Regions from separate parts of the Paenibacillus yanchengensis genome, predicted to be linked through region 2. Evidence: predicted binding sites of a transcription regulator. Region 2 holds the regulator's gene; the other holds the start of a gene.
The links. Region 2 encodes LexA, which represses DNA repair genes until DNA is damaged. Its sites were predicted from a motif close to CGAACATATGTTCG; they were not measured.

Region 1: the regulator LexA is predicted to act here: its motif matches at 7,539-7,552, upstream of ruvC (crossover junction endodeoxyribonuclease RuvC).

The regions. Positions count from the first base shown of each region.
Region 1 is NZ_JBHUMH010000016.1:118,229-130,214, reverse strand. It holds gene ACFSTH_RS07745 (TIGR04086 family membrane protein) at 13-399, shown strand; gene yajC (preprotein translocase subunit YajC) at 457-774, opposite strand; gene tgt (tRNA guanosine(34) transglycosylase Tgt) at 789-1,925, opposite strand; gene queA (tRNA preQ1(34) S-adenosylmethionine ribosyltransferase-isomerase QueA) at 2,008-3,063, opposite strand; gene ACFSTH_RS07725 (SpoIID/LytB domain-containing protein) at 3,073-5,271, opposite strand; gene ruvB (Holliday junction branch migration DNA helicase RuvB) at 5,318-6,322, opposite strand; gene ruvA (Holliday junction branch migration protein RuvA) at 6,341-6,970, opposite strand; gene ruvC (crossover junction endodeoxyribonuclease RuvC) at 6,967-7,470, opposite strand; gene ACFSTH_RS07705 (BofC C-terminal domain-containing protein) at 7,668-8,345, opposite strand; gene ACFSTH_RS07700 (LysM peptidoglycan-binding domain-containing protein) at 8,459-10,747, opposite strand; gene ilvE (branched-chain-amino-acid transaminase) at 10,975-11,856, opposite strand; gene pheA (prephenate dehydratase) at 11,909-11,986, opposite strand, start outside.
Region 2 is NZ_JBHUMH010000060.1:1,652-13,637, reverse strand. It holds gene ACFSTH_RS16915 (DEAD/DEAH box helicase) at 1-838, opposite strand, end outside; gene ACFSTH_RS16910 (1,2-dihydroxy-3-keto-5-methylthiopentene dioxygenase) at 988-1,533, shown strand; gene ACFSTH_RS16905 (HAD family hydrolase) at 1,639-2,433, opposite strand; gene ACFSTH_RS16900 (hypothetical protein) at 2,468-2,980, opposite strand; gene ACFSTH_RS16895 (DUF896 domain-containing protein) at 3,036-3,230, opposite strand; gene phnW (2-aminoethylphosphonate--pyruvate transaminase) at 3,534-4,634, shown strand; gene ACFSTH_RS16885 (LysM peptidoglycan-binding domain-containing protein) at 4,746-5,129, opposite strand; gene lexA (transcriptional repressor LexA) at 5,290-5,913, shown strand; gene ACFSTH_RS16875 (hypothetical protein) at 6,236-6,385, opposite strand; gene ACFSTH_RS16870 (M50 family metallopeptidase) at 6,634-7,326, opposite strand; gene ACFSTH_RS16865 (hypothetical protein) at 7,822-8,031, opposite strand; gene ACFSTH_RS16860 (alpha/beta fold hydrolase) at 8,199-8,981, opposite strand; gene ACFSTH_RS16855 (hypothetical protein) at 9,751-9,936, opposite strand; gene ACFSTH_RS16850 (hypothetical protein) at 10,035-10,628, opposite strand; gene ACFSTH_RS16845 (hypothetical protein) at 10,646-11,278, opposite strand.

The sequences.
Region 1 (11,986 bases), on a different contig from region 2:
GGATTGAATGTGATGAATAGTAATTCCAAAGCTTCCCAATTAGCATCACCTCTACTAGCTGGCATCGTCTATGCACTTTTGTGGCTAGCAGCAGGTGCACTTATTCTATCATTGTTACTACATTTAACTGCTATGAAAGAAAGTAATATGTCTCTGTACACACAAGTTATTCATGGGATTGCAGCTTTTTTTGGTGGTGCGGCAGCTGGCAAACGTTCCATCTCCAAAGGGTGGTATAACGGAGGAATTACGGGCGTTACTTACTTTTTACTAGTTGTCATCGTCAGTTTTTTGGCAGCTAATATTAGCTTTACATTACAAAGTGTCATTCTGCTTGCTACCATTGTTCTATGTGCAGCAGTTGGTGGAATGATCGGCGTTAATTTGAAACGTTCGTAGCTATAAACGACAAAAAGACGCTGCGAACAGCGTCTTTCTTCTTTATTTCTATGATCATTATTCAGCTGAACCTGGTGCACTTTCAATAATTGCATTAATAGCGGAACGTTCAAATGTCATACGAGTCGTATCGTTTACACGAACTACAACTGTATCATCTGTAAGTTCAGCAACACTACCATGCAATCCGCCGATTGTTGTAATTTTGTCCCCTTTTTTAATTTGAGCAAGCATCATATTTCGTTGCTTTTGCTTCTTTTGTTGAGGACGGATAAGAAGAAAATAAAATACGGCAAACATAATAATAAACGGCAAAATTAAACCCCAAATTCCTCCGCCTGCTGCTGGATCAGCTGCTTCTAACCATTGTGACATCTCTTTCCCTCCTCTCAAAATCCTTTTTCATTATCATTTAGTCCATACGCAGCAAAAAACTGATTACGAAAATCAAGTAAGCAATCGTCTTTAATCGCTTGACGTACATCCTTCATGAGTTGCAGTAGAAAATGCAAATTATGATATGTAGTTAATCTAATACCGAAAGTTTCATCAGCTTTTAATAAGTGACGAATATAAGCACGAGAATAATTCGTACATGTATAACAGTTACAATTGGGATCTAACGGTCCAAAATCATCTGTATACTTCGCATTCCGGATTACTAACCTTCCATTACTCGTCATTGTCGTTCCATTGCGTGCAATTCTTGTTGGTAGTACGCAATCAAACATATCAATGCCGCGTATCGCACCTTCTATCAGTGCGTCTGGTGAGCCAACTCCCATTAAATAGCGAGGTTTATTCGCTGGCAAATGAGGAACTGTACATTCTAACATCTCATACATCAGATGTTTTGGCTCGCCTACACTCAACCCTCCAATAGCATAACCCGGAAAATCCATCGAAGTCAAATCTTTAGCACTTTGTACGCGCAAATCAGCAAACATACCTCCTTGCACAATCCCAAACAACGCTTGGTCATCTGTTCTCGCATGTGCTGCAAGACAACGTTCTGCCCAACGACTCGTACGTTCTGTCGATTTTTTGACATAATCATATTCGGCAGGATAAGGTGGACATTCATCGAATGCCATCATAATATCGGAACCTAATGCATTTTGAATTTCCATAGCAACTTCAGGAGAAAGAAACAATTTATCTCCATTAAGGTGCGAACGAAAATGTACGCCTTCTTCCGTAATCTTTCTCATTTCACTTAGACTAAATACTTGAAATCCACCACTATCCGTTAATATCGGACGATCCCAGTTCATAAATTTATGCAGTCCACCTGCACGTTTGACAATGTCATGTCCTGGTCGCAAAAACAAGTGATAGGTGTTGCTAAGAATGATATGAGCATCCATCGCTTTCAGTTCTTCGGGACTCATTGTCTTCACTGTTGCTTGTGTACCAACTGGCATAAAGGTTGGAGTATCAATAATACCGTGCGGTGTATGTACTCGTCCTAATCTTGCACCAGTTTGTTTACATTGCTTAATAAATTCATATTTTACAGCCACAATCCACTTCTCGCTTCCTATTGATCTATAGTGTTACTAATGGTGTTCGTTGCCTTTTAATAGCTCTACTATTCATTATAACTACTTATCCTTCATAAATAAACATCGCATCACCGAAACTAAAAAAACGATATTGCTGTTCAATAGCTGCTTCATAAGCCGCCATAACATTTTCTCGACCCGCTAGCGCACTAATGAGCATCACTAAAGTAGATTTCGGCAAATGAAAATTAGTGAGTAATGCATCAATTAGCTGAAAAGAGTAACCAGGATAAATAAATATATTGGTCCAGCCGCTACAAGCGGTAATTGGTTGCTGTCCAAACCGACCAGCTATCGTTTCCAATGTACGAGCAGATGTTGTCCCCACCGCTACTATTCGTCGCTTCTCTTGTACCGCTTGCTGGATAATAGTTGCATTCGTTTCATCTAGCTCATAATACTCTTCATGCATCTGATGATCTTCTACATTGTCAGTAGACATCGGTCGAAAGGTGCCTAGTCCTACGTGCAGTGTCACATACGCTAACTTAACACCTCGCTCCTGCAACAATTGAAGATAGCTATCTGTAAAATGTAACCCTGCTGTCGGTGCAGCTGCTGATCCAGCATGCTTTGCATATACGGTTTGATAACGCTCATTTTCCGATAATTTCTCCTTAATATAAGGAGGTAATGGCATCTCTCCCAGTTGATCTAACAATTGTGGAAATATACCATCGTATTCGAACCGAATAATTCTCGCTCCCATTTCGCCTTCCTCAACAACATGCGCCGTTAATAACGCTGTTTGGTCTTGCTCCGAAACACCAAAAATGATGGTAGCTCCCTGCTTCACTTTTTTAGCGGGTTTAGCAAGTACTTCCCAATGGTCGTTCTCTAGCTGCTTCAGTAATAATAACTCTACCTTTGCCTGTGTATCAGCTTTACTACCGATCAAACGTGCAGGAAGTACCCGAGAATTATTAAGAACGAGTACATCCCCCTCCTGCAAATATTGTTGTAAGTCTGTAAACTGTCCATGATTGATTGCGCCAGTACTTCTATTCAGTGCAAGTAAACGGGAAGCCGTTCGCTCCATAAGTGGCGTTTGGGCAATCAGATGTTCCGGCAGTTCAAAATCGAATAAATTGGCGTCCATTAAAGTGTATCAGTCCTTCACAATAGCAACATCTTTGTAGTAATGCTGCAATATATACTTAAAGTCTTGTCCTTGCTCTGCTAAAGCGTAAGCACCATATTGACTCATACCTACACCGTGTCCGTAACCAGTTCCTACTATACTGTACGTATGTTTTTTGCTGACTGCTCGTATATTTCCATCACCTGCAAGCTGATATAAATTAGGAGCAACAACAACTTGTTTCTTCCCACTAGCATCTACAGCATATGCTGCTGCTGTTTTACTATTTTTCACCGTTGTTTTTCCATCAGCACCAAGTACAACATATTCACTATCGTTTTGGATATCAAACCGTGTACTAGGTAGTGATCCCTTCACTCCTAAAGCAGAACGAAATTGATCTGGTGATGTTATATTTACTTTCGTGCCATTGACTGATACTTCTATCACTCGTCCAGAAGGACCCCGTTTTGTAACTTCCAATTTTTCAATCGGACCTTTCACTTTCGGATTAGCTCGTCCATTCAAAGCTGTTAATAATTCTGCCGGCTCATTAGCTTCTCGCCGCCAATGCATCGGATTTGTTTCTACTACTTCTTCCAATACAGTTAATACTGCTCCCTTTGACAAACTAGCAACAATTGGCATCGTATCTGTTGGGGTAGGATTAGTTCGCAATGAAATATTATTACCTGACACATCCACCATTCGGCTTCCAGCCATCGTTTGTTTGCCATTATCAGCAACATCTTTCTCGGATACAAAACCTACTTTATTATCTTTAGTTGCCACTTTGAACCAGCGTACTTTATTACGTGCAGCAATTTCATCGGGGCTATTCGCTGATTTTAAATAGGGAATAGAAGAACCCCACGCTTCCACAGAATCAGCACTTGCTCCACCGGCATTCGATGAATACAGTGCTTCAATTAACTTGCCATTATGTTTAAGGACGTAACCAGCAGTTTCATTAACCGCACGAGTAGTCGTATCTTGTTCCACAGCTATACCATTATAAACTTGACTTAACGTCGTATCAACTACATGTGCCACTTGAAAATTAAGTCCCTTTTGCAAAGCAAACGTGCGTGCTGCTACCGCTTGAGCCTTCAGCGCTTCCATTGGCCAAGATGGATACATTTCTACTGCAACAACAGAATATAAGTACTGCTCTAATGATAGTTCATTAATAACTGCTAGCTTCTCGTTAAATTTACTTAATTCAAATTGCCCTCTATACTCTCTGGCAGAACGCTCAACCAATTTAATGGGTTGCTCTGAAGATTTCGGTGTAACGAGTACTTTATTAGTTGAACCAGCAATTTGTAACGCCTTTGCCCCTTTGCTCGCTCCATTTGTGTAATCATCATAAACTATAATGTATGGCTCTGATGATTCCACTTTGGAAAACACTATCTCATTTGCTAATGTCTTTAACGTTTGTTCCACTGTTTTCAAGGCCGCCTCTGTTGATTGTGCTCCTACTAACACAGTGTACACGACGTTTCCTGTTACTTTATCTTGATTCATCCCAATCGCTACTGGAAGACCCGTTACCGTTAATAACTCTGCCGCTTGGGTGGCTGCTTGCTCTGTAGCATAACTAGTAGACTGCATATTGTATGGTCCTAATACACTAGTTTTAAATTGTTTCGTTATCCCTAGCAGTTTACTATCTGTTTGCCACCGTTTTAAAGCTCCATTAGCCGCTGCAAGTGTCTCATATGAACCTTCTACTACTTCGTATGTCATGGCACTACTTGCTATTTTTTTACGAATAAGTCCAGTACCTTTCGCTGCTTGTAAATGCTTTAATGCAGCTCTTGCCGTTTCTATATTAGTTGTCTCTAGCACTTTTACTTTATAATCATTTAAACCAATGTGCACCGTCTGTTGGCTATCTATCGTGAACAATGGTTGGATTGCTCCGCCATCTCGTTTCATTCCGATTTGCATTCCACCAGTCGATGAAAAAGTTGCTGTATTGGTTATATTTGTATATTTTCCAGGCAAGTTTAAAAACAAAGCTACTCTTATTTGCTGATCAGTAAAATTTTTTGTTGTTTGTACGGTTTCGTTTGCCGAAGCATGTCCAATAACTCGCTCACTATGTGATAAAGCTGGTGTCATGGAAACGATCGTTGCTAACGCAACAGTACTTATCATCATTCGTTTAATTGAGCGGAATAATCTTTGCTGCCTTGTTTGACGCTTATTTTTTGTCACTATGAACCACTCCTAACTAAAATCATTACGAAATATGCTGTATCTGTTAATTACGTTCGGGCGGAGTTAAACCAAGATGTTTATACGCTTGATCAGTAGCGATACGTCCTCTTGGTGTACGTTGTAAAAATCCGATTTGCATCAAATATGGCTCATTTACATCTTCTATCGTTTGACTCTCTTCTCCAATTGTAGCTGCTATTGTATCCAAACCAACAGCCCGCCCGCTGAAGGTAGTCATCATCGCTAATAACATTTTATGATCAATATGATCAAGCCCTTGTGGATCAACCTGTAATAACTCAAGTGCTCCCTGTGCAATAGTATGAGTAATAATTCCGTCGCCCCGTACTTGAGCAAAATCACGTACCCGCTTTAGTAACCGATTAGCAATACGTGGTGTTCCACGCGAACGAATAGCTATTTCCATAGCTGCTTCTCCAACAATACTTACACCCAATATTTCCGCAGCACGAGAAACAATAAATGCCAACTCGTCTACGTTGTAATATTCAAGCCGACTAACTACACCAAATCGATCTCGTAATGGCGCTGACAATAAACCTGCTCGTGTCGTTGCGCCTATTAAAGTGAATGGTGGTAAATCTAATCGCACCGATCTTGCCCCAGGTCCTTTGCCAATCATAATATCTAGTGCATAATCTTCCATCGCTGGATATAATACTTCTTCTACCGTTCGATGTAACCGATGGATTTCATCAATGAATAACACATCGCCTTCTTGTAGATTCGTAAGCAAAGCAGCCAAATCTCCAGGACGTTCAATTGCCGGACCAGATGTTATTCTTAAATTTACACCTAGTTCATTTGCAATAATAGTAGATAATGTCGTTTTTCCAAGCCCAGGTGGTCCATACAATAACACGTGATCAAGTGCTTCCTTACGCAGTTTAGCAGCTTCTATGTAAATGGTTAAATTTTCTTTCACTTTTGTTTGACCAATGTATTCTGCTAAATAGCGGGGACGCAAACTCAACTCGACAGCTTGATCCTCCATCATCAGGTTTGCAGAAATAATCCGCTCATCCATTCGCTATCGCCCCTTTCCTTAACCTTTGAACAGTTGTTGCAATGCCTTTTTCATTAATACATCGATCGATTCATCGCCTGTCATCTGTTGCTGTAAGCTTACATAAGCACGATCAAGTTCAGCGGTCGTATATCCAAGCGCAATTAATCCTTCGCGAGCTGCTTGCCAATTTTCATCGCCTGCTTCGGCTAAATCATCCATAGGTAGTGCCATCAGACCATCGCTATATAATAAACTGTCTTCCGTCACTAACGCGCCAAGTTTATCCTTCAAGTCTAAAATGATCCGCTGCGCAGTTTTTTTACCGATACCAGGAAGCTTAGTTAGAAATGCAATGTTTTCCTGTTGAATTGCTTGGACCACTTGTTCAGGTTTGCCGGCAGATAAAATACCTAGCGCTACGCGAGGACCAATTCCAGTAACATCTAGCAGCTTACGAAATAACGTTTGTTCATTACGTGTATAAAAGCCATATAATAAAGTGGCATCATCTCGCACATGATAATGAATATATACGACTACCTTCTCATCTTTTATAGAAAACAAATAAGGATTTGGCGTAAATACGCGGTAACCGATCCCATTCACTTCGATTACAATATAATCAGACTCCACATGCGCTACATCGCCACGCAAAAAATCTATCATTTCCGAGACACCTCATTTAATTTGTTCATCACCCCTGCGGAATGCGCATGACATATTGCTATCGCTAGTGCATCAGCCACATCATCTGGCTTCGGTATAGCAGATAATTTCAACAGCATCTTCACCATCTCTTGCACTTGATTTTTCTCTGCTTTACCATAACCAACTACACCTTGCTTCACTTGAAGCGGTGTATATTCGGCAACGGATATCCCTCGTTGTACTGCAGCCAGAATAATAACGCCCCTCGCTTGCCCTACTGAAAAAGCAGTCGTAACATTACGATTAAAAAATAATTTTTCTATAGCAACCGCATCAGGTTTGTAGCGATCCATCAGTGCAGCAGCAGAATCATACACTTGCAGTAATCTTTCTGCTTCTGGTGTATGTGCTTCTGTCTGAATAGCTCCATATTGTACAGGAGTTAATCGATGCCCGATGTAATCTATAAAACCAAAGCCTGCAATTGCAATACCCGGGTCAATGCCTAAAACACGCAAGCTGCCAACTCCTTTTCACGTTCATTATAATATGCCATCTTTCATTATAACAAATATACTGTCTAATGAGAACAGACGTTTGACATAGCTCTTGTTAACTACCGTTTATTTTAATGTACACAATAAAAAAAGCGAATGCAGATGAACATTTCTTCATCGCATTCGCACCAGTTATACCTATTGCATAAACAGAATCTTTAATAATCCTCTTGACTATTTCGTTCCATCGCAAAATCACTAAACGTTTCTAATACGCTATTAAATTCCTCAATATCAGTTACTGGGATACCTTTTGTTAACTCTGTTATTCTCTCTTGTGGCAAATTACTTTCCATGTATTGAACATCGATTTGAAAAAAAGTACGCATTATTTTTTCTTGATCTGGTAATCCATCAAACAAAGAAAAGTTTCCATTGCGATCTAATCCAAAATAGGCGTTCGATTTGCAATAATTGGATAAATCGTCTACATAACTTCTTACAATAGCTACCTGTTTCTGTTCATTGAAAAAGATAGTCCAATCTGGGTGACCGATCACTACTTCAGCTATTTCTTTTGGCTCCATTGTTCCAAGCAACTGCTGATCCTCACCGCAGGCATATATTTGTTGAAAGTAAACAGGCAATGGTTCCGTCATATCGTTAAGTTTTTCTATCGATATTTTCTTTCCAGACATCATAGTACTTAATGATTGATCATCCAATGCTTGATTTTCTATCGCTGCATCGTGTTCTTTACTAGCTGCACTAACCGTGCTCACTCTACTTAATGGTGTAAAAGCTATCATCAAACCAACGATGGCAACTATCCAAAATGACAACTTATTTCTGCGCCATCTTCGCTTCAACTGCTTCCACCAGCTCGTTAGCATCATATGGAAGCCTCCCTTATTTTGTTTAGTATAGTATGCTTCTTCCGCTTATTTACTATACACAACTAAAACAAGTTTTGTTGAAGCTATGTTTGACGGATAAATAGTCAATCGATTTAACGATTATTTTTCAACCAAGGAGAGCCGGTTTTTTTTTTCGTTATAGTTTTTTTGTTTTTTGCTGATGACGGTACACTTTTAATATTTACTTTTTTTTTGGTTTTTCTCGTTGTACTTTTAGGTGAATATTGTCCTAGCTTAACTTCTTCTACTGGTTCTTGTTCTGGCATGTATTGCGATTGCTGCCATTGATTTTGTTGCTCCGATTGTCGTTTCCCACAATCACATTCCGAACTTGCAGCGCCTGAGTAATGAATAACCGGTTCTGGCATCCAATTATAATCCGGTGTAGCAGGCCATCCTTCATAGAAATAGCCATCTTGCGGGCGGTACTGCAATTGTTCCGCATATACTTGCGGCTGCTCTGCATAGTAACTATAGCCATACCCTGGAGGTGGATACATCGCAGACATAGCGTTAAAGTACTCACTGTTCGGCATAGATTGCGTTACTGGTTCATATGGAGACATGTTACTTCCTTTTACTGCAGCAGGATAAGCGGACATGTTACTTCCTTTTGCTGCAGCAGGATAAGCGGACATGTTACTTCCTTTTGCTGCAGCAGGATAAGCGGACATGTTACTGTAAGAAGAATATTGTGGTTGATAATCATAATTACCTTGATGGCAACCACACCCACACGGCTGATGGTAGGTTTGTGCATACATCGGCGGTTGAGCATATGGAGCTGGAGCTGGTTTTTGTTCGTATTGTTGCATATACACCGATGGTTTTTGATTGGCATACGCTTCTGCATTCGACATAACTTCCATTGCTGGAGTACTGTATTGTTTAAATAATTCAATATTATTCAAATACTCTGATTGTTGCGGATTCACTATATTTTCAGCTGGCATCATAATAGGCAACGTTTTTTCAGCATACGGCTTTTGCGCTGCTTGCATCTGCATTGGCGCATTTGGCTTCTGTGCTGCTTGCATTTGCATTGGCGCATTTGGCTTCTGTGCTGCTTGCATTTGCATTGGCGCATTTGGCTTCTGTGCTGCTTGCATCTGCATCGGAGCGTTAGGCTTTTGCGCTGCTTGCATCTGTATCGGTGCATTCGGCTTTTGCGCTGCTTGCATCTGCATCGGTGCATTCGGCTTTTGCGCTGCTTGCATCTGCATCGGAGCGTTAGGCTTTTGCGCTGCTTGCATTTGCATCGATGCATTCGGCTTTTGCGCTGCTTGCATTTGCATGGGTGCATTCGGCTTTTGCGTCGCTTGCATTTGTATCGGTGCATTTGGCTTCTGTGCTGCTTGCATTTGCATCGGAGCGTTCGGCTTCTGTGCTGCTTGCATTTGCATCGGTGCATTTGGCTTTTGCGCTGCTTGCATCTGCATCGGTGCATTCGGCTTTTGCGCTGCTTGCATCTGCATCGGAGCGTTAGGCTTTTGCGCTGCTTGCATCTGCATCGGAGCGTTAGGCTTTTGCGTCGCTTGCATCTGTATCGGTGCATTCGGCTTTTGTGTCGCCTGCGGCATAATCGGTGCATTCGGCTTTTGCGTCGCTTGCGGCATAATCGGTGCATTTGGCTTTTGCGTCGCTTGCGGCATAATCGGTGCATTCGGCTTTTGCGTCGCCTGCGGCATAATCGGCGCATTCGGCTTTTGCGTCGCTTGCGGCATAATTGGTGCATTTGGCTTTTGCGTTGCTTGCGGCATAATCGGAGCATTCGGCTTTTGAGTTGCTTGCGGCTTGATCGGCGCATTCGGCTTTTTAATAGCAGCTGGTGCAACTTTTGCCGGAGCTGGTTTTTCTACAACAGCAGGTGGAACAGGAGTGATAATCTGTGTCGACTGCTTTTTTATTTGAGTTGGTGCTGTAGATATTTTATTTGGTGTCGATTGCGCTGCCGGATTTATACTCGTATTTACTTTATGTGTTGTTGCACTAGGTGAATACGTCGTATTCGGTTTAGGGTGACCAATTGTCGTTTGACCACCTTTTGCTTTCGGAATATTAACAATTTCGCCTAATAACAATACGTTAGGATTTTTCAAATGCGGATTCGCATGAATCATTGTAGCAAGCGGAACTCCCCACTCTTTCGATAATTTCCACAAAGTGTCCCCTTGTTTAATCGCATACTGCTGAACAATTTCTACACCATGCATACTTCCACTACCAGAATGAGTAGCCGGAACCTTTACTTTCATGCCAACAGTTATTTTATTAGGGTCAGAAATTTGAGGGTTCATTTGAATAACTTGCTCCAACGAAACATTATACTTCTGAGCAATTTGGTACAATGATTCTCCTTGCTTAACAATATGAATCTTCACTTAAAAATTACCTCCTGTCACTTATCAAAATAATATTACATGATGAATGCCTCTTTTCAGTCCATACATCCTATGCAACAGATAGGCAACTCTCTCCTATTTTTCGAAAAAAAATATTTTTATACTGAAATTAAAAAACCAGCAAAATGTTACTTTGCTGGTTTACGCTAAAATAATGATACTATATCGTTATATATGTACAAACGTTTCATCCCATTACTATCTTATTAGTCAAACGCTCGTACCCCATCAACTTTAACAAGCTCACGAAATTTTTGTAATAAATGAGTTGTTATTGGACCGGCTTTTCCTGATCCAATCTTGCGTCCATCCACTTCTCGAACAGCAATCACTTCAGCAGCAGTACCTGTGAAAAATACTTCGTCTGCTACGTAAACATCATGTAGTGTAAATGGTTCCTCTTTTAGTTTATAGCCAAGCTGTTCACAAAGCTCCATAATAGCAGCACGTGTAATTCCTTCTAATGCACCAATATAACATGGAGGAGTATAGACAACATTGTTTTTCACTATAAAAATATTATCGCTTGATCCTTCTGCTACATATCCTTGCGCATTTAACATAATCGCTTCCCCGACACCTGCTAAATTAGCTTGGATTTTCACTAAAATATTGTTTAAATAATTTAACGACTTAATTTTCGGATTTAGTGCATCTGGAATGTTACGGCGTTGGGACACAGATACTGACACTAGCCCATCCCGATACGCTTCTTCTGAATAGATAGCTAATTGCTCCACAATAATGATTACAGAGGCTGTTGGGCAACGTCTTGGGTCAAGTCCCAAATTACCTGGACCACGCGAAACAATCAAACGAATATATCCGTCACGCATCTCGTTACGACGTAAAGTTTCAATAACAGCAGCTTCCATCTCTTCTATCGTAAGTGGAATATCTAACATAATAGATTTCGCAGAATCATATAAACGATCTAAATGTTCTTTGTTTTTAAATATGTTGCCATCATATATTCGAATCCCTTCAAAAATACCGTCACCATACAAAAAACCATGATCATAAACTGAAATTTTTGCATCTTCTTTGGAAACAAACTCTCCATTTAAATAAATCCATTGTTGCTTCATTTAATTAGTTGCACCTCCGTGTAATAATGTGCTGACAAGTAATATATATGGTCTAGTTACATAATTGCTCGTATGTAAATCTAGGGTAACTACCTAATATTCTAACTTGACAACCTATAGCTTCAATTTC
Region 2 (11,986 bases):
GCCTAATTCCCAGTTGTTTATTAACGACGGGTGGATTGTAAAAAATAAAATGCTTTTCGCCCATCGGGGCTCCATTATTGTTCACTAATGTCATACTTCGACCTACTAAGCGCTCTGCATGCTGTTGCGGATTATCAATCGTTGCCGATGCACAAATAAACTGTGGATTCGAACCATAAAAATGACAAATACGTAGCAAGCGGCGAATAACATTGGCAACATGACTTCCAAAAACACCACGGTACGCATGAACTTCATCAATAACAATATACTTTAAATTTTCGAATAATTTGATCCACTTCGTATGGTGTGGCAATATAGCTGCATGTAACATATCTGGATTAGTCACGACTATATGTCCAGAGTTACGAATAACAGCTCGCACTTGAGGTGGAGTATCCCCGTCATAAGTATCCGTCTTTATATCAGCTTCCATAGCTTCAATAAATTGATGTAGTTCAGCAACCTGGTCTTGCGCTAGCGCTTTTGTCGGAAATAAATATAATGCTCTTGCTTCATCGTTTTGTAAAATAGATTGTAGTACCGGCAAATTGTAACATAATGTCTTTCCCGATGCCGTTGGTGTTACAGTCACTACATGCGAGCCTGCAGTAGCCGCTTGAAACGAAGCGAATTGATGACTATATAATTGCTCCATCCCCCGATTAATCAATGCCTGCTGCAATTTTGGATGTAATTGTTCTGGTAACGGACTGACAACTGCCTCTCTGGGCGGTATCACCCTCCAGTGAGCTATATTACTCATTATTTCATTATCTTGCCGAAGCTCCTCTAACCAATCCTGTAAACTTTCACTTCTGCCTGTCCATTCATTCATCTCGTTCACCTCTATCATTCCGTGCATTCATCTAGTACTTTCATTGTACAGAATATACGTTCGTGCCGCAATCCAATATCGACAATAATATCAAAATTAGCTATACTTAAACACATCAATTAATGTCTATAGGGAAAGAAGGGATAAGTATGGCTGAAATTAAAATACGCAACACTGGTGAACGAATTACAGGCGAACAAAATGTACGCTCTTTTTTAGATACACAAGAGGTTTTGTATGAACATTGGGATGCTAGTAAACTACCTACCGAGTTACAAAACAAATTTGTACTTTCTGATGAAGAAAAGCAACAAGTATTAGCTACCTTTGACAGTGATATTCGTGATTTGGCAGCACGTCGCGGTTATCAAACGTGGGATATTATTACACTTTCTGATGAAACACCTAACCTAGATGAATTGTTGAAAAAATTCGAAAATGTGCATACACATACAGAAGACGAAGTAAGAGCAATAACAGCTGGTAAAGGTATATTTATCATTAAAGGCACCAAAGATGTAGGTTACTTTGACGTTGAGCTTGAAGCAGGAGATGTTATTTCGGTTCCTGAACACAAACCTCATTTCTTTACATTAATGGACAATCGTCAAATCGTTGCTGTTAGATTATTTATTGAAACAGAAGGATGGATTGCTCATCCATTCGCTGATCCACAATTTGAATCGAAGAACTAATCATTGTCTTAGCTTTAGTATGAGATAATAATAAACAAAAAAACGGAACTGTCCATCGATTCATACGATGATTAGCAGTTCCGTCTGCATTATTATATATATCGATTATGATTGCTCGGCTAGTATCCGTAACAATTCATTCAAATTTTCAATTTCATAAGTAGGAATGATTTCATCATTTCTGGTAGCATGATGACGATTGAGCCAAACAGAATCCATACCAACCCCATTAGCACCCAGTATATCCGTTGTCAATTTATCTCCTACCATCACACCTTCATCAGCTGTTATCTGTAGCTGCTCCATAGCATATTGAAAGATTGACGCTTTCGGCTTACCTTCACCGAATTGTCCAGATATAACAATATGATCGAAATAGGACGCTAATGTTGGAACACCACTTAGTTTTTCTTGCTGTAAATCAGGCGAACCATTCGTTAACAACAATAGTTTATACTTTCCTTTTAATTGCTCTAATACTGCATACGTTTCTTCGTAAATAATCGGTCGTTGTCTACGCTCTGCCGGGAACAATTCCGCTAGTTTCGCACCTAATTCTGCATGATCAACACCAAGTTTTTTTAAGCCATTTGTCCAAGCATCTTTTCTATATGTAGGAACAATTTCTTGCATTTTACGAAAATCTACCAAATCTCCTGCTTTAAAATCTCCCCATAATCCTTCAAAAGGGTTAATTCCGATCATTTTCGTGAATGGATAGAAATCATATGTTTCATATAGTGCACGTGCTTCCATTCGAACAGCTTCCTCTAATTTTTCTGGATCTACATCGACAACACGCGCAGCTTCCATACAAGTAGCCTCAAACGCTTCTTTAATACTACGCTCATCCCACAATAGCGTATCATCCAAATCAAATAGTACTGCTTTTTTCGTCATTTTATTTAGTCTCTCCTCAACCGTTACTTCATTATCAATGTTCCACTACGTTTACATCATTTTTCTTACCGAATTCTATTAGCTTTTGTCCCATCTGTTCTGTCGCAAAACGATTCAACACTTTGGAGTATGTCCATGCTGCACCTGTTTTTGGAGCAATAACAACAGAATCCTTTTGCAAGCGTATTTCTTTAATACCAGTTGCGTATAACGTTTTGTCACCAGTTATTCTTCTTGATTGTACAAAATCTTTCCCAATAGTCAAATAGGGTCTACGGAAAAAGAACATTATTGCTAACACTACATATGCGATAACCGTCACCCAAAACATACCATTTGCCACAAAATCAGGCTGTGCCGTAACAATAAACAAATAACCAAGTATAAACAAAATTAATAAAAATGGAATAACATAATTTCTTCCTTTAAAGACAGACTGTTTACCTTTCTCACTATACAAGCTAATAGGAGAATTTCCAGACTTTTTACGTGTTTGATTGACTTTTTGCATGTTTTTACGAACTTGACGTTCCCAAGAACGAGACATTCCCATCCCTCCATATCTTCTCTATCCATCATGCTGCAAAAAAGGACAACTACAATTAATGTAACTGACCTTCTTCTTCTTCATCAACAAACTTAATACGGTCTAATTCTTGACGCATATTACTTTTGAAATTTTGTAAATATTGTTGTCGTAGATTATCACGCTCTACCACTTCTTCCGTTGTCAAACCTGTTGCTTTCTGTTTGCGCGACAACTCGTTTATTCTTGCTATCAACTGATCGATATTCATTACTAGTAGCCCATCCTCTCACGATTTAAATACTCCATTCTACTTTTACATTTCTACCTATCCCTTGTCAAGTTTACATCCATTTAACAATCAAATTGTAACATGAATATGACGTAATTATTAGATAGCGACCTATTATCGAAAAAAAACAAAAAACAAACTATTAATGTTTTGTAAATTAGATAAATCATCATTGCAACAATTGAAAAAGAAAAGTAAAATTAAAAACAATTAATAATAACAAAAAACAACTAAAAACAAATTGTCCAACAAATTAATCCATGCTGAGAGGATGTATTAAATATGAAGAAGGATCACTACCTACTACTTACGCCAGGACCATTAACAACAACCGCAACTGTTAAAGAAGTAATGTTAAAAGATTGGTGCACTTGGGATGATGAGTATAAACAAATTGTCCAACAAATTAGAAAACAACTATTAGAAGTAGCTGAAGCTTCGGAAGAAAAATATACCGCTATTTTGATGCAAGGTAGTGGAAGTTTTGGAGTCGAATCAGTACTAGGTTCAGTTATTCCGCAATCAGGCAAACTACTCATATTACAAAATGGTGCTTACGGTAAACGTATTGAAGAAATCTGCCACGTATTGCGCATACCTTATCAATCTGTCATATTTGCAGCTAATGAACAAATCAGTGCAGAAACAGTGGAACAGCATTTGCTAGCGGATCCTTCTATCACTCACGTAGCGATGGTACACTGTGAAACAACAACAGGTATTTTAAATCCTCTCGAAGCAGTTGTAAATACAATTAAAAAACATCATAGAATTGCAATTGTTGATGCGATGAGTAGTTTTGGTGGCATCCCAATCGCAACTGAACAACTAAATATCGATTTTCTGATCAGTAGTGCTAATAAGTGCATTCAAGGCGTACCTGGATTTAGCTTCATTATTGCAAAACAGACGGAAATAGAGAAATGCAAAGGGCAAGCACGATCACTTTCCTTAGACTTATATGATCAATGGCAAGCAATGCAAGAAGATCCAGGCAAATGGCGCTTTACATCTCCTACTCATATCGTACGTGCTTTTGCACAAGCTCTATTAGAGCTGGAACAAGAAGGTGGCGTCGCGGCTAGATACGAACGCTATAAAAATAATCAACAAATTCTAGTAGACAGTATGAGCGATGCTGGATTTACCGCTTATTTGCCAAGAGCTTTACAGTCACCGATCATTACAACTTTTATTTATCCAACACATATTTCATTTACGTTTCTAGGTTTTTATAATTTCCTAAAAAATAAAGGCTTTGTTATCTACCCAGGAAAATTATCCGATGTAGAAGTATTTAGAATTGGTAATATTGGCGACATCCATGCAAATGATATTATTGAGCTTTGTGTCGCGGTTGCCCAATATAAAGGACAAGAATAACGTCGATTACTAATCTTCAACAGCAAATATATATAGTAAAGTAATAGAGCGAACCTGTGCGATTGTTACAGTGCTTCGCTCTATTGTTTTATCTTCTGTTCCACAGAGTTGTCAGAATTTTGGAATAATAAGGCGTTGTCCAATTAAAATTTCGGATGATGTTAATAAATTACGATCTTTAATCTTATGGATTAGTTGCCTAACATCTTTATTATTTGGACCATATTGCTGCGCAATTGACCACAATGTATCGCCAGCAGTCGCAAATACGACATATTCACCAACCTGTGGTTGATCCGAATATTGATCAGAAGCATTAATTGTAACTAATACAGATATAGACAAAAACAATGTTAAAACGATAATATTTATAACCACTTTAGACTGTAGGCGAGTAAACTCCTTTATATAACGAACCTTATTCGAATACTTCCTAGATTCTTCTGTTCTATTATCACCATAAATCGACTTATATGAGCTTGTATGTATGTACATTTCGTCATCTCCCCAAACATTTGTTCTATTTCGATTGTAGCACGAACGCACGTTTGGTTCAAGATAAAAATAGAATGTTTGTTCGCAAGAACTTGTGTTTGTACGAACGGCGGTTCTATGTTATAATTTATGTTAATTATGAAGAATGGAGTTGATTGTCGTGACCAAAATTTCCAAACGACAGCTGGCGATTCTCGATTTCATCAAACAAGAAGTGAAAGATAAGGGCTACCCTCCTTCCGTCCGAGAAATTGCAGAAGCGGTTGGACTACTATCAAGCTCTACGGTTCACGGCCATCTGGATCGATTAGAGAAAAAAGGATTTATTCGCCGAGATCCAACTAAGCCACGTGCTATTGAAATACTTAATCAAGAATCAGATCAAGACACTTTTACACCACTACCTGTCGTAACAGTCCCAGTAGTTGGTAGGGTAACAGCCGGATTACCGATAACTGCAACAGAAAATATTGAAGATTATTTTCCATTACCTACTCATTTCGTAGGTGAACACACTGTATTTATTTTAAACGTTATTGGAGACAGTATGATTGAGAAAGGTATACATAATGGCGATTACGTTATTGTTCGCCAGCAACAAACCGCGAACAATGGAGAAGTTGTCGTTGCTATGACAGAGGAAGATGAAGCAACTGTTAAAACTTTCTATAAAGAAAAAGATCATATTCGTTTACAACCAGAGAACGAAACAATGCAGCCCATTCGGCTTCCGAATGTGACGATATTAGGAAAAGTCATCGGTTTATTTAGAGATTTGCAATAATACACAAACACCCAGTCAACTCCCCCCTATAGTGCATAACCTATACTATATCCGCAGGGCAGGGAGGTGAAGAACAATATGTCAGCATTCGGTGGTGCACACTCAAACACAGGTTCAATTCTTGTGCTTTTCATCCTCTTGGTAATTATTTCTTGCAGCTTTGTAGGCTTCGGCAAAAACAACTGCTGCTAATATCAGCTTAAGCTAAACTTGCCGCAACAAAATAGTCTGTAAGTGATATCAGGGACCACTCCTTAGTAGCATTCATTGCTGCATTGGAGATGGTCCCTTCACCCGTTTAAGAAAAGTTTTACAATATACTTTATTTATTATTTTTCGAAACAGCAATTGCAATATATAGTAGGAGTCCAAAAGCTGCTCCACCAAGTAAGATCAAACCAAACGTGCCTAAGAATAATGATAAGTATGCAATAGCCATCCCCAAGATCATAAACCCTAATATGTTTTTCAAGAGTCTCCTCCTAGATAATTAATTTCAATTGTACTATAGCTATATAGCATAAAAAACTGTAAGATACTTTTCAACTTACAGTTAAGTTATGGTCACTTTGTGTTAAAAAAGCTTCTTTTCACAGTCATAATTTTTTATTCCAATTTTCGAAACATATGAGATTTTGTAATTTTGACCCAATTGAAATGAAATCACGAAAAGTAAAGGAATACAGTGTAGAGTACCCTGTTTCACAATTAATTGACGTGTTACATTCCCAAACTTTCATCTATCGGTTCTGGTTCTTTACGAAACAGTAACATTGTAGAATGTTTGGCACACCACAAGGAAAATAACGTGAACAGTATTCCCCAAACGAAAGCTGGCACATGCGTATAATTGCTCAGATTTGTCGCATCACCTGCTATAGAAGGATATAAAAACGACATCGATAATATCGTAAAAGAGCTAAGTACCGACTCGACTAAACATATAAAAGCAATGAGCAAATAATAGCCGTTACGCAGCCAAGATGGAGCAAAAGCATAAACTAAAATCGTGACTGCAACAAATCCTCCACTCCACATCATGCCATAGTTATTTCGTACAAATAAAAGAAGTCCAATTAAAGCTAACGAAGCAATGACAATTAAACCGGCCTTTACTTTGCGATGAGCGAATAAAAAGAACAACAAAACTGCAAACATTGCTGAGCCTGTATAACCAGCCAATGAAATTGGAATCCCCTTCCACGCACTGGCGAAGGAAGTCAGTGTGACACCGCTCTGATCGCTGAATAGATAAATATACCTCACCTTTCCAGACAGTACTAAAGTAACCAATGCATGAGACAGCTCATGGATCAATGTATCCACATTACGGAAAAAGAAAGAAAACGGGGTTAATCGAGTCAGCATAGCCGTCACAATTAAGACCGCTGCCATTTTTAGCCATGCATACATGGGTATATATACCTCCTAAGTCAAACATTGTGGATTCATCTTATCACATCTTTCATCCTTTGACGATCCACTCTCACCGACATAAAGTAAATAAACTACTCTCTAAAAAAAGAAACAAGCAACTAATTAGAAATATAAATCTTCTGTATGAAGAAATAAAAAAACTATCTCCAGAACGGTTAAGGCAACTCAAGTTTTCTGTACATATTCATAGTGAAGAAAAAATACCATCTAAAGTTTTTAATGGAGTAATAATAACAACTTCACTACTTATAGCTTTAATGACTATAGTAGTTTCCGTAGCTTCTCTTTCCCCAGAAGAAGTAAAGATATCATTTTTACAAAACTCAATTCATACTTTAGAACGATTACCTCATCTTGCATTTGCAATATTAGCAATGTTTGTAGCTGTTATGATCCATGTAGTGATAGAAGATAGCAAAAACAAATTTATAAAGAAATTTTCAGTTGTCATTGATGAGATTGAAAGGGAACTTAATTCAAGTCATCCTTCTGCAACTCAATATCTAGCTCAATCAACTTACGTAAATTGTCGACGCTTTGTATTTCGATATGGCCCTTCTGAAAATTACGAACCCATCGAGCGATAGCAGCCTTAATTATCTTGCGGTACTGTTCCTTACTCTCGATGATCCCAAGCATGATCTCAGCTTCATGCTGCTGCAGTAATTCATCTACATGCATTCGCAAATCGTAGCCACGGCTGTACATGATCTCATGCAGGGGTGTCACCCTGGTTAGCGGAGAGACGTTACTGCGTCTCTCTTTTTATTTTGTTGTGGCATAAAAAAATCCGCCCAACATCAGGCGGTTGATTCTAAATTAATTTCCCCGGTTTGTTAAAGAGACGATCAGCCAATAAATTGCATTAATAGCTGGTTGAACTTGTCACGTTCTTCCCAGAAAGCACCATGACCGCTATATTGAAATGGAACAAGTTGTGAATTTTTAATTAGCTTATTTGTTTCCTGAGCATTGATAAAGGGAACGATTTTATCATGGATGCCATGAATAATTAATGTAGGTACAAATATTTTGCTAAGATCATTGTACACATTCTCATCTCTTAGTGTAGTCATGACTGCCGCAGTCGACCAACTAGCTGCTTGTAATCCCATTTGAAAGAACCAGTCCGAGAATGGCTCCGTAATATACTGGAAAAAAAAGAGATCCGTTACTCCTTGCAACATTTTAGGACGATCATTTAGTGTTCCTGTAATGAACATATTTGCAAGTTCTTCTGGCACACTAGTCGGAGATGCAGCGTCTATAAGAACAAGCTTGGATACTCCATAACCTTGATGGCGAGCCATATATCGAATCGAGATTGCTCCCCCTGTGGAGTGTCCTGCTAATGTGAAGTTTTTTAACTGCAATGCACCTACTACTGCACGGATATCATCTGCCAATCTGTCAAAATTGTAGCCACTAAATGGTTTATCAGAGTTACCGTAACCTCTCCAGTCAATGCCTATACATCGGTACCCCATTGCTGGAAGAATATTAAAATGATATTCAAACTGCTTATGGTTTAAAGGCCAACCATGTATAAATAGTATTGTTTTACTCCCCTCTGGGTTCACATCCTCTACATATATTTTCACACCTGGTTCTACAGTAACAAAGTATCCCATGCTGTTTCCTCCGTCTAATTAAAATAGCTTTAACAATAGGATACTCATCTAAGGCAACATAGGTGATTGTCTATTCTTTGTTGATACGCGATGTCGGCTGAACCGGACTTTATTTACTAACTTTACTGCCCCGGAGCTTAATAAGAGAATCCTTAACAAACTTAACATAGCCTATATTTAGGCTGCGGGATCTACACGACGAAGCAGCACAGGTTCAATGCCAGTGGCTTCTTGGTATCGCTTTTTAATAACGACACAGAAAATAGGATCCAGCTCCATTATTCTGCAGATACGACCAAGCTGATCACAAATTATGAGGGTTCAATCCACTACCTCCGAAGAAGTCAACGACTTGGTCACCCTACTGAGAGTGTTTTTAACTCGCAACATAAAAAATAGGAGGGCATTCTGGGGGCACATTAAAAATCTAAGCCCTTCCCCAGAAAATACCCCCCAACTAAAATCCCCCAAAACCCGCACCACTACGGTACTTTTCATCAAGTTTACAACGGAAAATACTGATCTCGTTCCCATTGATGGACTTGTGTCCGATATATGTACTTGATTTAGATATGGTTGTATACCATCTGTGATACTGCATAGATTGAGCATATTCGTAAAAATGAATTAGCTATACAATGCTTCGTTCTGTTATATCGGGGGACGTTTGGGGGACGTTTCGGGGATGCTCATGCATTGCCAAAACAATTTATAATAATCAATATATAAGTCGCCAGGGATGTGATATGTTTCCATGCGTGACTCTTTTTTATTCATACGTAAATCCAAAACTTGGAACCAATTTTATTTCAAAGATCTCATGACGTGGTAGATGATACACTTCAGCACCTTTTGTGATCTTTACATATCCGCCGTCAGCATCTTCCAGAGCACCTTCGTATATGTCACCTGATTCCAGTTCTATAACAACAATTTTATCTATGTATTTGTTCATATCGAAATTCATCCCCCTTCTAATGATGAATTTCGATATAAAAATGAAAATTCCTTCTGTTTTATACGATGAATAGGGGGGAATAAAATTCAATCCTTCTAGTCATTAGCTTTTCTTTTATTTTTAGCAGCTTTTGTTATTTTACTGATAAACTTCTCTAATTGCTGTTCTTTCCCGTCGCCGCTATTCAACAACTCTGATTGTGAATCAGATTTCACTTTCCCATCCTCAATTCTCCAAATCCCATCGTCAAAATTATATGACCAATATGTTCCATCATCAGTTCTATTCAGAATTAGCAGAACTTCTTCTGATTTTTTAACCATTTTTTTACTCTCAATTGCGTTGTCCGTAGAACCATGTTGTAAATATGTTATTTCTGTTTCGTCTGTTTCTCCATACAACACTTTATCCACTCGGATGGTAGCTGGCGTAATTTGCATATTAAATTTCCTTTTGATCGGTACACCTGCATCTCTCGAATAAGTATCTCCTTCACCCAAAACAGTTCCTCGTATAATTAAATCAACATTCCAAAATTCATCTTCTAATGAAGAATTTTGAGATGATACAGCGGTATTATGCGAATCCACTATTTGTCGACTTTCTTTTTTTGCAATTCCTAATAGTCCCCCAAATACAATAGACAATGCCAATGAAACAGCAACTATTCCTACATATTTTTTATTCATAATTTCCCTCCTTCCTTTTAATATCGACTATTAACTTCACTAACATCATAAGCTGATGGAACCAGTCCACCCGCTAGACCTGCTGTCATTAAAGAAGTCGATTTCGCTGTTATGAAACTTGTGTGAGCCAAACCCATTACATGTCCAAGTTCATGCGCTATCAATGCTTTTCTTTTAGAACTTGTGATAATATTTCCATCGTTTGTGAAAATTCCTGCATAGTTAACCTCAGATCCAGTTCCACAATGTATTGTATAATCACTAACCGGTGACGCCATACAAGCTAAACCATTATCTTTGTAAGGTTGCGTCCAAGCATATCCATTACCCCAACCATTTTTATTCCAGGTACTTTTATCCACACCAAATATATCAACATTAGAAGTTGGAATAGGAGCAGTCTGAATCGTCACATTTGCGCCGCTGTTTGACCAAAGATCCAACCCTCTAGTAAAAGTGCTACCTGAATAACTAGAATGAAGGTTATCTCCGTTAACCCTCAATACAACATCACCTTGATAACTAATTGTTTTCCATTTCCACTGAAAATAGGTTGCTTGTGAAACCGAAGAAAACAAACTAAAGGAAATGAGACCAACGCACATACATGAAACAAGTAACATAAATCCCCTAAATCTCTTTTTAAACAAAATAATTCCTCCTATTCTATTTTTAGTTAATATTAACAATACCAACGTTAACGTTGTTTGGTGTAATAATCAATACCAAAATTACTAATTAGTTCCTAATAACTAACAAAATTTCCATCACATTTTATTGTTTATAAATTCACAAAGTTTGGATCAATATAGAATAGAATTAAAATATTTCACTTATTAATATAAGAATATCTAAAATGAAATAAGTAACAAACTAGAAATATACCGTTATGTAAAAAACAACTTTGCTCATCTCCATACCATATTATGTGTTATCGAAAATATACACTACTCTCCTTCTAATACCATCCAACAATCATCCATTTAAAACTTCACGCCCACTCCCCATCACAGGACAGTGGGCATTACTCTATTTATAAACTTGACATTAAAGCCGCAGGAACGCTTTCCCATTGCGAATTTTTATAATTAAAATAATTATTAATTCAGGTCAATTCCACAGACAGCATAGGCATTGGACTTTGAATTTATTAGAATGGATTTCCATCATTAATAATTATTGTAGAGTTATTATACAGAAGAGTTTTTGGTGTAGACGAAGTGTCTGTAATTCTTTTTGCACCATGTACTTCCCCACTCGCCATAATAGGACCATTATTTGTATAGATGGTTATTTTACCAAATGTGGATCTGTCTTCACATGAGTAGTTTGTTGCAGCCCACTCACCAAATGTCGCA